Regions from separate parts of the Micromonospora sp. U56 genome, predicted to be linked through region 2. Evidence: riboswitches for the same ligand, from Rfam matches in the RefSeq annotation. Region 2 holds a riboswitch; each other region holds the start of a gene.
The links. Region 2 has a riboswitch for cyclic di-AMP ahead of KBX37_RS05805 (hypothetical protein). Riboswitches for the same ligand answer to the same signal wherever they lie in the genome.

Region 1 (3,079 bases), on a different contig from region 2:
ATGAGAAGGCGGATCCCGTCGGCGAGTCGGGGCTCGTCAGCGGCGAATTCGGACCAGGAAGCCATACGGACATCCTATCGAACATGTGTACGAACGCGTAGTCCGACACGCAGGTCACCCGGTCCGCTCGATATGGTGTGCCGATGCTGCTCTCCGACCGCGACCTGGTCTCCGAGATCAAGGCGGGCACGCTCGCGCTGGAGCCCTTCGAGCCCACGCTGGTGCAGCCGTCCAGCATCGACGTGCGGCTCGACAAGCTCTTCCGGGTCTTCAACAACCACCTGTACACGCACATCGACCCGGCGATCCAGCAGGACGAGCTCACCTCGATGGTCGAGGTGCCCGAGGGCGAGCCGTTCGTGCTGCACCCCGGCGAGTTCGTGCTCGCCTCCACGCTGGAGGTCATCTCGCTAGGCGACCAGCTCGCCGGGCGCCTGGAGGGCAAGAGCAGCCTGGGCCGGCTCGGCCTGCTCACCCATTCGACCGCCGGCTTCATCGACCCGGGCTTCTCCGGTCACGTGACGCTGGAGCTGTCGAACGTGGCGAACCTGCCGATCACGCTCTGGCCCGGGATGAAGATCGGCCAGCTCTGCATCTTCCGGCTCTCGTCCCCGGCCGAGCACCCGTACGGCTCCGCCGTCTACGGGTCGCGCTACCAGGGCCAGCGCGGGCCGACCCCGAGCCGCTCCTGGCAGAACTGGCGCACCTGGCCCACCCGCTGACGCCGAACCGGGCCCCCGGCACCCCGGGAGCCCGGCACGCGCTCAGCCCGGCCGGCCGTAGCTGTTGACCGGCCCGTCGTCGACCCGCTTCATCTTGACCGGCACCCCTGCCTGGGAGGCGTGCACCACCCAGCCGCCGCCGACGTACATCCCGACGTGGTGCAGGTCGGCGTAGTAGAAGACCAGATCGCCGGCGCGCAGGTCGGCCCGGCTGACCCGGGCGGTCACCTGGCGCTGCTGGCGGGCGTTGTGCGGCAGCGAGACACCGGCCTTCGCCCACGCCGCGAGCATCAGCCCGGAGCAGTCGTACGAGTTGGGGCCCTCGGCGCCCCAGACGTACGGCTTGCCGATCTGGGCGCAGGCGAACTTCACCGCCGTCCCGGCCGGGCCGCCGGGGTAGCCGGCCGGGCACGGGGCCGGGCGCAGCGAGCCTCCGCCACCGTTGCCGTACACCTTGAGCCGCAGCTTCTGCAGCCGGTCGATCTCGGCGTTGATCTGCTTCTTCTTCGCAGCCAGCTGGGCCTCGGTACGGGTCAGCTGGGCGACCATCTCGTCCAGCGGTGCCTTCTCCGCGGCCAGCTTGTCCCGCAGCTCCTTGACGACCCGCACGTCGCGCTGCTGGCGCTGGGCGAACCGGTCGAGCATTTCGAGCTGGTCGACCAGTTCGGCGGGGGACCTGCTGCCGAGCAGGGCGTTGACGGCGGAGACGTTCTCCCCCTTGTACGCCTCGGCGGCGAGGCCGGTGACCTGGTTCATCGCGAGGTCGACCTGGAGTTGCAGCGGCTCGATGCGCTTGGCCAGCGCGTCGGCCTGCCGGCGCTTGGCGGCCAGGTCCTGTCGGGTGGCGTTGTGCTGCTCGATGATCGGTTCGAGCCTGTTCCAGTCCTGGTCGATCTGCCGCTCGATCTCGGCGACCGAGGGTTCGGCGTGGGCCGCCGTGGCAGCGCCGGTCATTACGACGGCGGCACCGGCGAGGGCGGCGAGGAGGGTGGTGAAGCGGGACCAGCGTGGGCGCGGCGCAACCGTCAGCCGGGCGACCTGGGTCGACCGGTACGACGGTGGCCGCGGGGCATGGTGTGCCACCGGGCTCCGGGCTCCTTCTTCCGCGACCGCCTACCGGGTTAGCTGACGGGTTCGGGCGGGAAGGGAGCGCCCTACCGCAGTGGCTGCGGATTCACCCCGGCTTACCTGGTTCCCCGGCTCGCCCGCAGGCGACTCGGCGGTGCCGGCCACTGCCACCCGGGTTGGACGGACCTGTCGCGGCCGACGAAGGACCAGAGTAGAGACGACCGTTATCGATCCGCAACCCGCCACGCCGTGCCGGGTCCCGGATACGCGGAACCCCCGGTCAGTCGACCGGGGGTTCGCGGCGGGCTCGGGTCAGTACGGTCGTCGGAAACCGGCGACCGGCATGTAGTTGATGCTGGTGACCTGGACCGGCTTCCCGGTCCGGGGAGCGTGGACCATGATGTCGTTGCCCAGGTAGAGGCCCATATGGTGCAGGTCGCTGAAGAAGAAGACCAGGTCACCGGGGCGTGCCTCGGAGCGCGGGATCGCCTTGCCCTCGTTCCACTGGGCGCCGGTGTGGTGGGTCAGGTAGATGCCGGCGGCCTTGTAGGCGTACTGGGTGAGACCCGAGCAGTCGAAGGAATCGGGCCCGTCGGCCCCCCACACGTACGGGTCACCGACCTGCTGGCAGGCCACCCGGATGGCGGTCTGCGCCTTGGCGCTCACCACACCGTTGATGGTCGGGCAGCCGGCCACCTTCACGGTGGTCTTCGGCATGGCCGCCTGCAGCCGCTTGATCTCCGCGTTGATCTGCGTCTTCTTGGCCGCCAGATCCTTTTCCTGCTTGACCTCGGCGGCGATCAGCTCGTCGAGCTTGCGCTTCTGGTCGTCGTACTTGCGCCGGACGGCGAGGACGCCCTCCAACTCCTTGCGCTGGTGGGCGGCGAGACGGTCCAGCATGGTCAGCTGCTCGGCGAGCGTGCCGGGCTTGTTGCTGACCAGCAGCGCGCCGATCTCCTGCGAGGGCCCGGTCATGTAGTAGCGGGAGGCCAGGTCGCCCACCCGGTTCATCGCCAGCTCGCTCTGCAGGGCCAGCGGCTGGATCTTCTTCCCCAGCTCGGCCGACTTCTTCCGGTTGACCTTCAGTTGGGCCCGGACCTTGTTGTACTGCTCGATGGTCGGCTCAAGCTGCTCCCACTGCTTGTCGATCGCCGCCTCGATCTCCTCGGGCGTCGGCGCGGCGTGCGCCGGCACGGCGAACATCCCGGCGCCGACGACCACGGCGGCGACCAGGGTGAGCAGGCGGCGGGCGACCCGCCGCAGACCGGCGGTGCCGGCGGGCGGGCAAA
Region 2 (3,079 bases):
GGGGTGCGGCGGATCCTCGTCGCGACGGTGGTCCCGCTGTTCGTCGTCACGGTGATCGCCGCCCTGGTGCTGTGGCCGCGCGACTCGCGGCAGGCCGACGGCGGCGCCGAGCCGGCGCGCCACCACGGCACGGTGACCCGGGTGGTGACCGAACCCTGCCCGCCGACCCCGGAGGCGCCGCCCGGCGCGGCCGAGGGCCCGTGCGGGACCGTGACCGTCCGGGTCGAGCAGGGCCCGGACAGCGGCCAGCAGGTGGAGACACCGGTGCCCGCCGGCCCGGGCGCGCCCACCGTCGCGGTGGGCGACGAGGTGGTGCTGGTCCAACTCACCGACCCGGCCGACCCCACCGCCATCAGCTACCAGATCGCCGAACACCAGCGGGGCAAGCCCCTGGTGTGGCTGGTGGCGCTCTTCGCGGCGGCGATCGTGGCGTTCGGCCGGCTGCGCGGGCTGGCCGCGCTGGCCGGGCTGGGCGCCAGCTTCGCCATCCTGCTGACCTTCGTCGTACCCGGCATCGCGGCGGGCGGCTCGCCACTGCTGATCGCGATCACCGGCTCCGCCTTGATCATGTTCGTGGTGCTGTACCTGACCCACGGGACCACCGCGCAGACCTCGGTGGCGGTCCTCGGCACGCTGGGCAGCCTGGTGCTGACCGGACTGCTCGGCAGCCTGGCCACCGCCGCCACCCACCTGACCGGGTTCGGCAGCGAGGAGGCCACCACGCTGTCGATGTACCAGCGTGACGTCGACCTGCACGGGCTGCTGCTGGCCGGCATCATCATCGGCTCGCTCGGCGTGCTCGACGACGTCACCGTCACCCAGGCCGCCACCGTCACCGAGCTGGCGCACGCCAACCCCGGACTGTCCCGGACGCAGCTCTACCGGGCCGCCACCCGGGTCGGCCGGGCGCACATCGCCTCCACGGTGAACACCATCGTGCTCGCGTACGCGGGCGCCTCGCTGCCGCTGCTGCTCCTGCTCACCGCCGACAGCCGTCCGGTGAGCCAGATCCTCACCAGCGAGTTCCTGGCCCAGGAGATCGTCCGCAGCGCGGTGGCGACGCTCGGCCTGGTCGCCGCCGTACCACTGACCACCGCGCTGGCCGCGCTGGTCGCCACCGCCGGTCGTGGCCCGGCCGGCGATCCGGCCCGGAACACCGGGCCGGCACCCACTCCCCGCCCCTCCGCCGACCGGGACGCGGCGCTCGAGGCGCTGAGCGCGTCGCGTCCCGGCGGACCGTCCACCCCGGCCCCCGCACGGTGGCCCGACCCGGAAAGGAGCACGGAAAGCGCATGGTGAGACTCCGCTGCGTGACCGACGCCGACGCGGAACCTGACGAACGCGTCACTCGTCACGCTTCGCTACGACGAAATAACGCTTTTAGTCGGGTTCTGGACGTAGATCCCCGGTACGACTCTCGGGTAACCTCGCTGCCGGTCACCGCCGAAGGCGCGCAGCGGCGCCTGCGGTGCCGCCGCCCAATCGCCGCGAGGCGAGCCGGGGAACCAGGTACATGGGGTGAATCCGCGCGAGCGGTAGGGGCCACTTCCGTCCCGAACCCGTCAGCTAACCCGGTCGGCGGTCGACGGAAGGGAACACTGTGACGGCACCCCTGCGCCGCTGGTTGACTCCGGTGGTGGCCGTGTTCGCCGCGCTGGCCGTCGTCGGCGGGCCGACAGCCGCGATCGCCGCGCCCTCGACCCCCACCCCCTCCGGGCACGAGGCGGACGGCGAGCCCAAGCTGCTCACCGACGTCATCGAGCTGCGCAACCGCGAGTACTCGAAGGCCAAGAGGCAGCTGGAGAAGTCCAAGAAGCGCCAGCAGCAGCTCGCGCTGGAGGTGCGGCGCGCGCAGGACGAGCTGGCGGCGTTGCAGCCGACGGTCTCGCAGATCGCGGCGCAGTCGTACCGGACCGGCCGGATCGGCGCGGTGGCGATGCTGCTGGAGAGCGACGCGCCCGACTCGTTCGTCAGGCGCGCCGCCGCCCTGGACGAGCTGAACATGGTCAACGCGCAGAAGCTGGCCAAGGTCACCGCCGCCAAGAACCGCGCGGAGCAGGCCAAGCTGGCGTTGGACGCCGAGGTGCGCGAGCAGCAGAAGCTCACCAACGACATGGCGCGCGAGAGTCGGGAGGCGGAGAAGGCCCTCCAGCTGGTCGGCGGCCGGGGCTTCACCGGCGGCCTGGTCGACGCGACCTCGCCGGTCGCCCGGATCGGCCCCGGTCGGACGGCCGACGGCGGCTGGCGGCCCGAGTCGCGCACCGAGAACGACCCCACCACCTCCGGCACCATCACGCCGCGCACCCTGCACGCGTACAAGGAGGTCCGGCGGGTCGGCTTCAACCGGTTCGCGGGCTGCTACCGCCCCGGTGGGCCGTGGGACCACCCGAAGGGCAAGGCCTGCGACTGGTCGTTGCAGCGGAGCGGCTTCGCGCCCTGGTACAACAACGACACCCGGATGTACGGCAACAACCTCGCCGCGTTCCTGATCCGCAATGCCGACCGGCTCGGTATCTACTACGTGATCTGGAACCGGCAGATCTGGTTCCCGGCGACCGGGTGGAAGTCGTACAGCGGACCGTCGAACCACACCGACCACGTACACATGTCGATGCTCTAAGCGACGCGTACCGAACGAGGGCCGTCCCCGGTGGGGCGGCCCTCGTCGCGTGCGGGGGGTTTCAGCCGGCGACGGCGGTCGCCCGATCGCCGGCCTGGGCCGGCACGACGCTCGGCACCGCGGCCACCGTCCGCACCTCACCGGCGGCCAGCCGGTACGACATGCCGACCACCGCGCACCGCCCCTCGGCGACCGCGGCGGCCAGTACGGCGGAGTTGCCCAGCAGCGCCTCGACGGTCTGCGCGATGTGGATGTCGACGATCCCGTCGACGTCGTCGACGCCCTGCTCCGTGGCCCGTCGGAGGCTGAGCGCCACCGCGTCCACCACCGCCCGCAGGTGCCCGACCGGCGGCGTGCCGGTCCGCGCGGCGTCCCGGGCGGCCTGCACCGCCCCGCAGGAGTCGTGGCCGAGCACCACCACCAGTGGGGTGCCCAGGACACTCACCGCGTACTCGACGC
Region 3 (3,079 bases), on a different contig from region 2:
CGAAGACCAGGTCCAGGCCGCCGACAGGTCAACGTCAAGTAAGAGGGCAGCGAGCTGAGGCAGCCAGGAGGCAGCGAGAGCAACGACCGGCACCAGACGACACAGGTCGGCAAGGAACCCCCGCTGTGCAGGGCAGAACGGCATCAGAGGACACCAAAGGATGTCCCGAACCCGCGTTCACACCGAAGAGCTCACCGCGGCATTATCCGTGGTCAGGCCGCATGAACGGACTGCGATCAGTGGGGGACGGCGTCCGGCGGTACACCAAGCGCCGTGGCGAGGTCCGCTGTCGACGGCGAGCTCGAAGGTCCAGGTCGGCAGGTGGTTCCGAGCCACATGCGACCCACGGCGGCGACGCCCGCCGTCCGCGACCGGTCACAGGTACGGGTCGAGCAGGGCCAGCACCGCCGCCGGGTCCTCCACGTGCGCGTTGTGGCCGAGGCCGGGCAGGGTCGCCACCGGCACGCCCAGCTCGGCGAGCTGCGCGTCGCTGACCATCGGGTCGTGCTCGCCCCGGGCCAGCAGCACCGGGACGTCGGTGGCCGCCAGCAGGGCCGGCAGCTCCGGCGCGCCCACCGCGAAGGCGGCCGGGTCCATGGCCAGCCGCCAGCGGCCGTCCTCGGCACGCAGCCCCGCGTCGACCACCGGATGCTCCGGCGCGAAGAGCCCGCCCAGGCCGGCCACCTTCAGGTAGCGGCGGGCCGCCTCGTCCCGGGTGGCGAACCAGGTCACCGGGCGCTCCGCCAGCTCGCGCGCCCGAGCCAGCTCGGCCGGCGACCAGACCGCCTTGATGCCCAGCCCGACCACCGCGTCCACCGGGAGCCCGGCGTCGCGGGCGGCCAGCGCCAGCGCGACCACCCCGCCGAGGGAGTGGCCGAGGACGACCAGGCGGTCAGCCCGGCGGGCCCCCTCGGCCACCGGGCCGAGCCCCACCGCGACCTGCTCGGCGAACCCGGCGAAGGAGTACCCGGGCAGCGGCGGCGAGAAGCCGTGGCCGGCCAGGTCCGGCGCCAGCCAGCGGCCCGGCCAGCGGTGTTCCAGCAGCGGCGCCCAGGGCAGCCACACGTCGCCGGTGGTGCCCATCCCGTGCAGCAGCAACAGCAGCCGGCGGGTACCCGAGTCGTCGGTCATGGGCCGCAGTGTGCCACCGCCCGGTCGCGCCGCGCGAGACCCGCGCCAACGGCGACGGGCACCGGCCCCCAGGGGAGCCGGTGCCCGGACGAGCGACGGTGTGGATCAGGCGGAGTAGCCGCGGGTGGCGATCCAGTTCGCCAGGTCGATGGTGCTGATCCAGTACGACGGCAGGTTCGGGTCCGCCGAGTCGGCGATCCGGACGGTCCGGCCGTCGTTCTTGTAGCCGACCACCGCGATGTAGTGGCCGCCCGGGAAGGAGTGCCAGCCGCCGTTGGTGTCCGTGGCGGTCCCCGCCACGTTCGCCACGACGCCCCGGCCGTCGGTGATCGCCGCGACCACGTCGGCCTGGAGCCGGTCGATCTGCGCCGAGCTCGGGGTGCCCCGGAACATCCGGGTCCGGTACGGGTCGCCCTTGACGATCTGGTTCAGCACGCGGGTGGTGTCCAGCGCGGAGTTGGTGCCCATCTCGGTGGTGCCGAGCGGGCCCTCCAGCTCGTACTGGGTCCGCTCGATGCCCGACGCGCTGAGCGCGTTGCGCACCGCGGCCGGACCGCAGTTGTAGAAGGTGGTCTGCGCCTGGTAGTCGTAGCGGAGGACCTTGGTCGACGGCGGCTTGGGAGCCGCCTTGCGGGTCAGGTCCGGGTCCGCCTTGGCCTTGGTGGCGCTCGCCGACGGCGAGGGGCTGGCCGAGGGCGACGGCTTGTGGGACGGGGCGGCGACGCGGGCCTGGCCGCGGGTCGCGACGTCGTCCAGCCGGGGCGCCACCTCGGCGACGGCGGCCGAGGTCTGCTGGCGGGCGGGTGCCTCGTCGGCGAACTGGGCGGCGGCGCCGGAGACGAGCACGAGCGCGGCGGCCGAGCCGGCGACCAGCTGGTACGGCCGCTCGGTGACAAGTCGTCGCAGCTGCCGCTTCAGGGGGTGCTTCACGTGTTTTCCTCCACGGTACGAGGGCGGGAGCGGCGTGCCGGACCGGCGCGTGACGGAACGTCACCCGCGGTGTCAGAACCGGTGTGCGAGGCCGCTCGGCGGGGGTGCGCCCGGTCGGTGACCGGGCGGCGGGGTGGGGCCGGAATCAGCGCGCGAGGGCGCGGCGGACCGGCACGAACACCCCGGTACCGAGGTGGAGAGCAAGCCGAGAAATGCGAGAGAACAGCAAAAGTAGGAACTCCTTCCGACACCGCCTACCGGGTTAGCTGACGGATTCGGGCGGGAAGAGCGCCCTACCACGGGCCGTGGCCCGCGGATTCACCCCGGACGTGCATGGGTCCCCGGTTCGTGAAAGTCACGATTGAGCGGGTCGGCGCGGCGTCGCTTCTTGCGATCGGTAACCGCACCGGACCGAGGCGACACTACTGGTAGGTCACGGTCCGGCCAAGCCCTCCGAGCTGCGTAAACATGATCAGGGCGACAAATTTGCCGTACAGTTCGGCACTGACGTCACTCAATGGGACACGCGGTTTTTCCGGGACCGCCGGGCGACAACCGGACAACACGGCGACAAACCCCGCCGATCGTCGCGATCGATGTCACCGGCTGTGACCGGATGACCGGTTTCCCGATTGCCGTGACGCGACTCACGGAAATACGGGTAACAATTTGGTCGCGTCCTCAGCCCACCCGGGCCGGCCGCCACCGCGCCGCGAGCGCCGTCCGCGCCGTCGCCGTCGCCGTCCGCTGGGCGGGCAGCCGCGCCGGACGCAGCCGCTCCGCCGCCGCGTACGCCTCGACGGCGAGCGCGCGGGCCGCCTCGACGGCCAGTTCGGCGTCCCGCCACGCCGACCGCTCCCGCCCGGCCGCCGCCCGGTACGCGTCCCGCCGGCCGTCGCGCACCGCCCGGGCCAGCAGCACCTCCTGCTCGACGGGGTGCCGCCGGGAGTCCCAACCGTCCCGGTGCGCGAAGACGTCCCGCAGCCGCTCCACCGGCAGCTCGCCGCGCCAGTGGGCC
Region 4 (3,079 bases), on a different contig from region 2:
GGCTGGCCCGCACCCTCTGACGCGACGACGGCCCCGGCCCGGTGGGGGAGCACCGGGCCGGGGCCGACTGCTCAGGAACCGACCCGCACGCCCATCGCCGCCCAGGTGGCCGGGCCGACCACCCCGTCCACGGTCAGCCCTCGCATGCCCTGGTACCAGCGCACCCCGGCCTCGGTCTTCGCGTCGAAGGCGCCGCTCGCGGGGCCGCACCGCTTCGCGCCGACGAACCGCTGGACGAAGGTCACGTCCCCGCCAGTGCTGCCGCGCCGCAGCGTCCGCGAGCCCGGTCTGCCCCCGGACACGGGCGTCGCCGGCCGGCCGCTGGGCACCGACGGGGCCGGCTTGACGGCCGCGCGCAGGGCCGCCACGGTACGCGGGCCGACCACCCCGTCGGCGGTGAGCTTCCGTGCGGTCTGGAACGACCGTACCCAGGCGGCCACGGCGGACCCGAACACCCCGTCGGCCGTCAGCCGGGCCCCGAGGCGGTGGGCGACGGCCTGCAACTCCCGGACGTCGCCGCCCCGGCAGCCGGCGCGCAGCACCCGGTCGCCCAGCCGCGCCGTCGTGGCGGTGGCGATGCCCCACGGGTGGCGGCTGTCCTCCAGGCTCCGCTGGTGGCTGACGCTGACGTGCAGGTGCTTGTCGTGCGGATTCGGCCCGGTGTACCGGGCCGGCCGGAAGCTGCGGGTACGGCTCCAGATCTTCCGGTCGTAGATGACGTACTGGGTGGACGGATGGCTGACGGCCTGCCGGACGACCAGCAGCGGGTCGATCCCGTCGACATCCACGTCCACCGCGTTGACCGATTGATCGTCATTGTCCGGATTGTGGTCCGAGCGGCGCGCCTGGTGACTGGCGTCGCCCAACCAGCCGTCGGACTTGCGGTCGCGCTGCGGCCAGCGGGTGTCTATCTCCTCGCGCAGCACCCGCAGCGCAGGCGCCAGGTGCACGCCCATCTCACTCCTCCTCTTCCAGCGCGGCGGCCAGGTCGAAGTCGACCTCGTCGCCGGCCAGGCTCTCCGGGTCGTCGTCCTCGGTCAGGGTGGCGACGAGGTATTCGGTGTCGGTGCTGACGGTGTCCATGAAGGTCCTCCCTCTCGCGGATGGCCGGCCGCCGCGAACCGGGGCGGACCGTGAGGGCCAGGGCGCCGGCGATCGGCATCTGGCGGCCGGCGGGTCCGACGCGACGGCGCCGAGGCCGCGCTCTGCTCCCTACCGTCCGAGTCGGCGGCCGGACTGCCCAGACATGAGTCGCCAATCAGCGGTAACGCTGACCGTCCGGCGGCGCGGGCCGCCGATCAAGGCCGCCTGACCAGCGAAGACGGGAGGCGAGGGCACCTGATCCGCTTCTCGGGGCGAGGCTTTCGGCCCAGTCGTGACGGGTTCCCGACCCGCCCTTGTAGAGCACCACCGACCGACCCGCAACTTGAAGGAGGACGCCGTCGCTCAGCCGGGTGAAGAACTTCACAAGAAGTGGGCAATCGCCCCAAACTGTTCCTAACGTCGTTCGTGTCCGCGATCGCGGACACCACGGCCGGTAACGCCTAATCCATGCCGCCGGCCGGTGGGACCTTGTCAGCGGGCATGGAGCGGGGGACCCACACGTTCCTCGGTGCACGTCACCTCGGGGTGAAGCCGCCCACGGGCGGCCGGGCTCCTCGGCCCGAACCCGACAGCTCACCTCGTCGGCGTGGAGGAATCCACATGGCAACTGAATACACCGCCCGTCACCGACGGGTCAGCTCGCGCCGCCTCGCCGTCGGCACGCTCGCCGTCGGTGCGGTCACCGGGGTCGCCGTCCTGGCACCGGCGTCGCCGGCCAGCGCCGCCAGCGTCAACTGGGACGCGATCGCCCAGTGCGAGTCCGGCGGCAACTGGCACATCAACACCGGCAACGGCTACTACGGCGGCCTGCAGTTCTCGCAGAGCACCTGGTCCGGCTACGGCGGCAAGAAGTATGCCTCCCGTGCCGACCTGGCCAGCCGCGGCGAGCAGATCGCGATCGCCGAGAAGGTGCTCGACGGTCAGGGCATCGGTGCCTGGCCGACCTGCGGCAGGAAGGGTGGCTCCACCAAGAGCTACTCCACCACCTCTGAGAAGGCGGAGAAGTCGCATAAGTCGCAGAAGCGCTCCGGCTCGTCGAAGGCCACCTCCACCGAGCGGTCCTCGCGGGAGCAGCACAGCACCCGCAGCCAGCGGCGCAGCGCGCCGGCCGGGACCGGCGACGGGTACGTGGTGCGGCCGGGTGACACCCTGTCGCAGATCGCCGACGCCCGGGACCTGGCCGGTGGCTGGCAGGCGCTGTACGAGCGCAACAAGCGCGTGGTCGGCGCCGACCCAGGGCTGATCTTCCCGGGGCAGAAGCTCAGCCTCTGACGCGTCACTGTCCTGAAGCAGCGGCAGACCGTATCGACGCCCGGCCGGCCCGCACCGGCCGGGCGTCGAGGTCTGCGCTCCGCACCGTCGGTGCGCCCGGCGCAATGTCACTCCGGATCCGCCGGGCGGCGCGCTCCGGTCGGTTGGTCGCGCCGCCGCCGGGTACCAGGAGCACCACGTGCCCGATCGCGAGCGCGGCCGACCGCCGACGTGTCCGTCGCGGTGGCGGATAGGGTTGACCCTGGTGTGCCGGGAAGTCTGGTCGGCGATGGATGACGCGACCCCTGCCGACGAGGAGTTTCCGTGACCGACGCCACCCGGCGCCGTACCAGCCTGTTCGGCCGACGCTCATGGCGCGAGACCAGGCGCATCTCCGCCATTCTCCGCAAGGAGACCGTGGGCGGGGGACTCCTGCTCATCGGGGCGTTGCTGGCACTCGTCTGGTCGAACTCGCCCTGGGCGGACAGCTACCAGTCGGTACGGGACTTCCGAGTCGGCCCGGCGTCCCTGCACCTTGACCTCAGCCTGGCCACCTGGGCCGCCGACGGCCTGCTGGCGATCTTCTTCTTCGTCGCCGGGCTGGAACTCAAGCGGGAATTCGTCGCCGGCGACCTGCGCGACCCGCGCCGGGCCGCGGTGCCGGTCGCGGCGGCCGTCGGTGGAGTGCTCGTGCCCGCCGCCATCTACTACCTCATCGCCGCCG

Region 1: another riboswitch for cyclic di-AMP. It lies ahead of KBX37_RS20975 (NlpC/P60 family protein); the one in region 2 lies ahead of KBX37_RS05805 (hypothetical protein).
Region 3: another riboswitch for cyclic di-AMP. It lies ahead of KBX37_RS07130 (C39 family peptidase); the one in region 2 lies ahead of KBX37_RS05805 (hypothetical protein).
Region 4: another riboswitch for cyclic di-AMP. It lies ahead of KBX37_RS07685 (transglycosylase family protein); the one in region 2 lies ahead of KBX37_RS05805 (hypothetical protein).

The regions. Positions count from the first base shown of each region.
Region 1 is NZ_JAGPYL010000065.1:5,045-8,123, forward strand. It holds gene KBX37_RS20965 (pyridoxamine 5'-phosphate oxidase family protein) at 1-65, opposite strand, end outside; gene dcd (dCTP deaminase) at 144-722, shown strand; gene KBX37_RS20975 (NlpC/P60 family protein) at 765-1,805, opposite strand; cyclic di-AMP (ydaO/yuaA leader) riboswitch at 1,818-1,954, opposite strand; gene KBX37_RS20980 (NlpC/P60 family protein) at 2,103-3,079, opposite strand, start outside.
Region 2 is NZ_JAGPYL010000009.1:16,660-19,738, reverse strand. It holds gene KBX37_RS05810 (YibE/F family protein) at 1-1,299, shown strand, start outside; cyclic di-AMP (ydaO/yuaA leader) riboswitch at 1,466-1,596, shown strand; gene KBX37_RS05805 (hypothetical protein) at 1,601-2,620, shown strand; gene KBX37_RS05800 (carbonic anhydrase) at 2,682-3,079, opposite strand, start outside.
Region 3 is NZ_JAGPYL010000012.1:5-3,083, reverse strand. It holds gene KBX37_RS07135 (alpha/beta fold hydrolase) at 376-1,131, opposite strand; gene KBX37_RS07130 (C39 family peptidase) at 1,237-2,061, opposite strand; cyclic di-AMP (ydaO/yuaA leader) riboswitch at 2,298-2,439, opposite strand; partial or broken gene KBX37_RS07125 (hypothetical protein) at 2,743-3,079, opposite strand, start outside.
Region 4 is NZ_JAGPYL010000013.1:61,623-64,701, reverse strand. It holds gene htpG (molecular chaperone HtpG) at 1-20, shown strand, start outside; gene KBX37_RS07690 (peptidoglycan-binding protein) at 72-956, opposite strand; gene KBX37_RS35185 (hypothetical protein) at 958-1,083, opposite strand; cyclic di-AMP (ydaO/yuaA leader) riboswitch at 1,532-1,706, shown strand; gene KBX37_RS07685 (transglycosylase family protein) at 1,705-2,376, shown strand; gene nhaA (Na+/H+ antiporter NhaA) at 2,680-3,079, shown strand, end outside.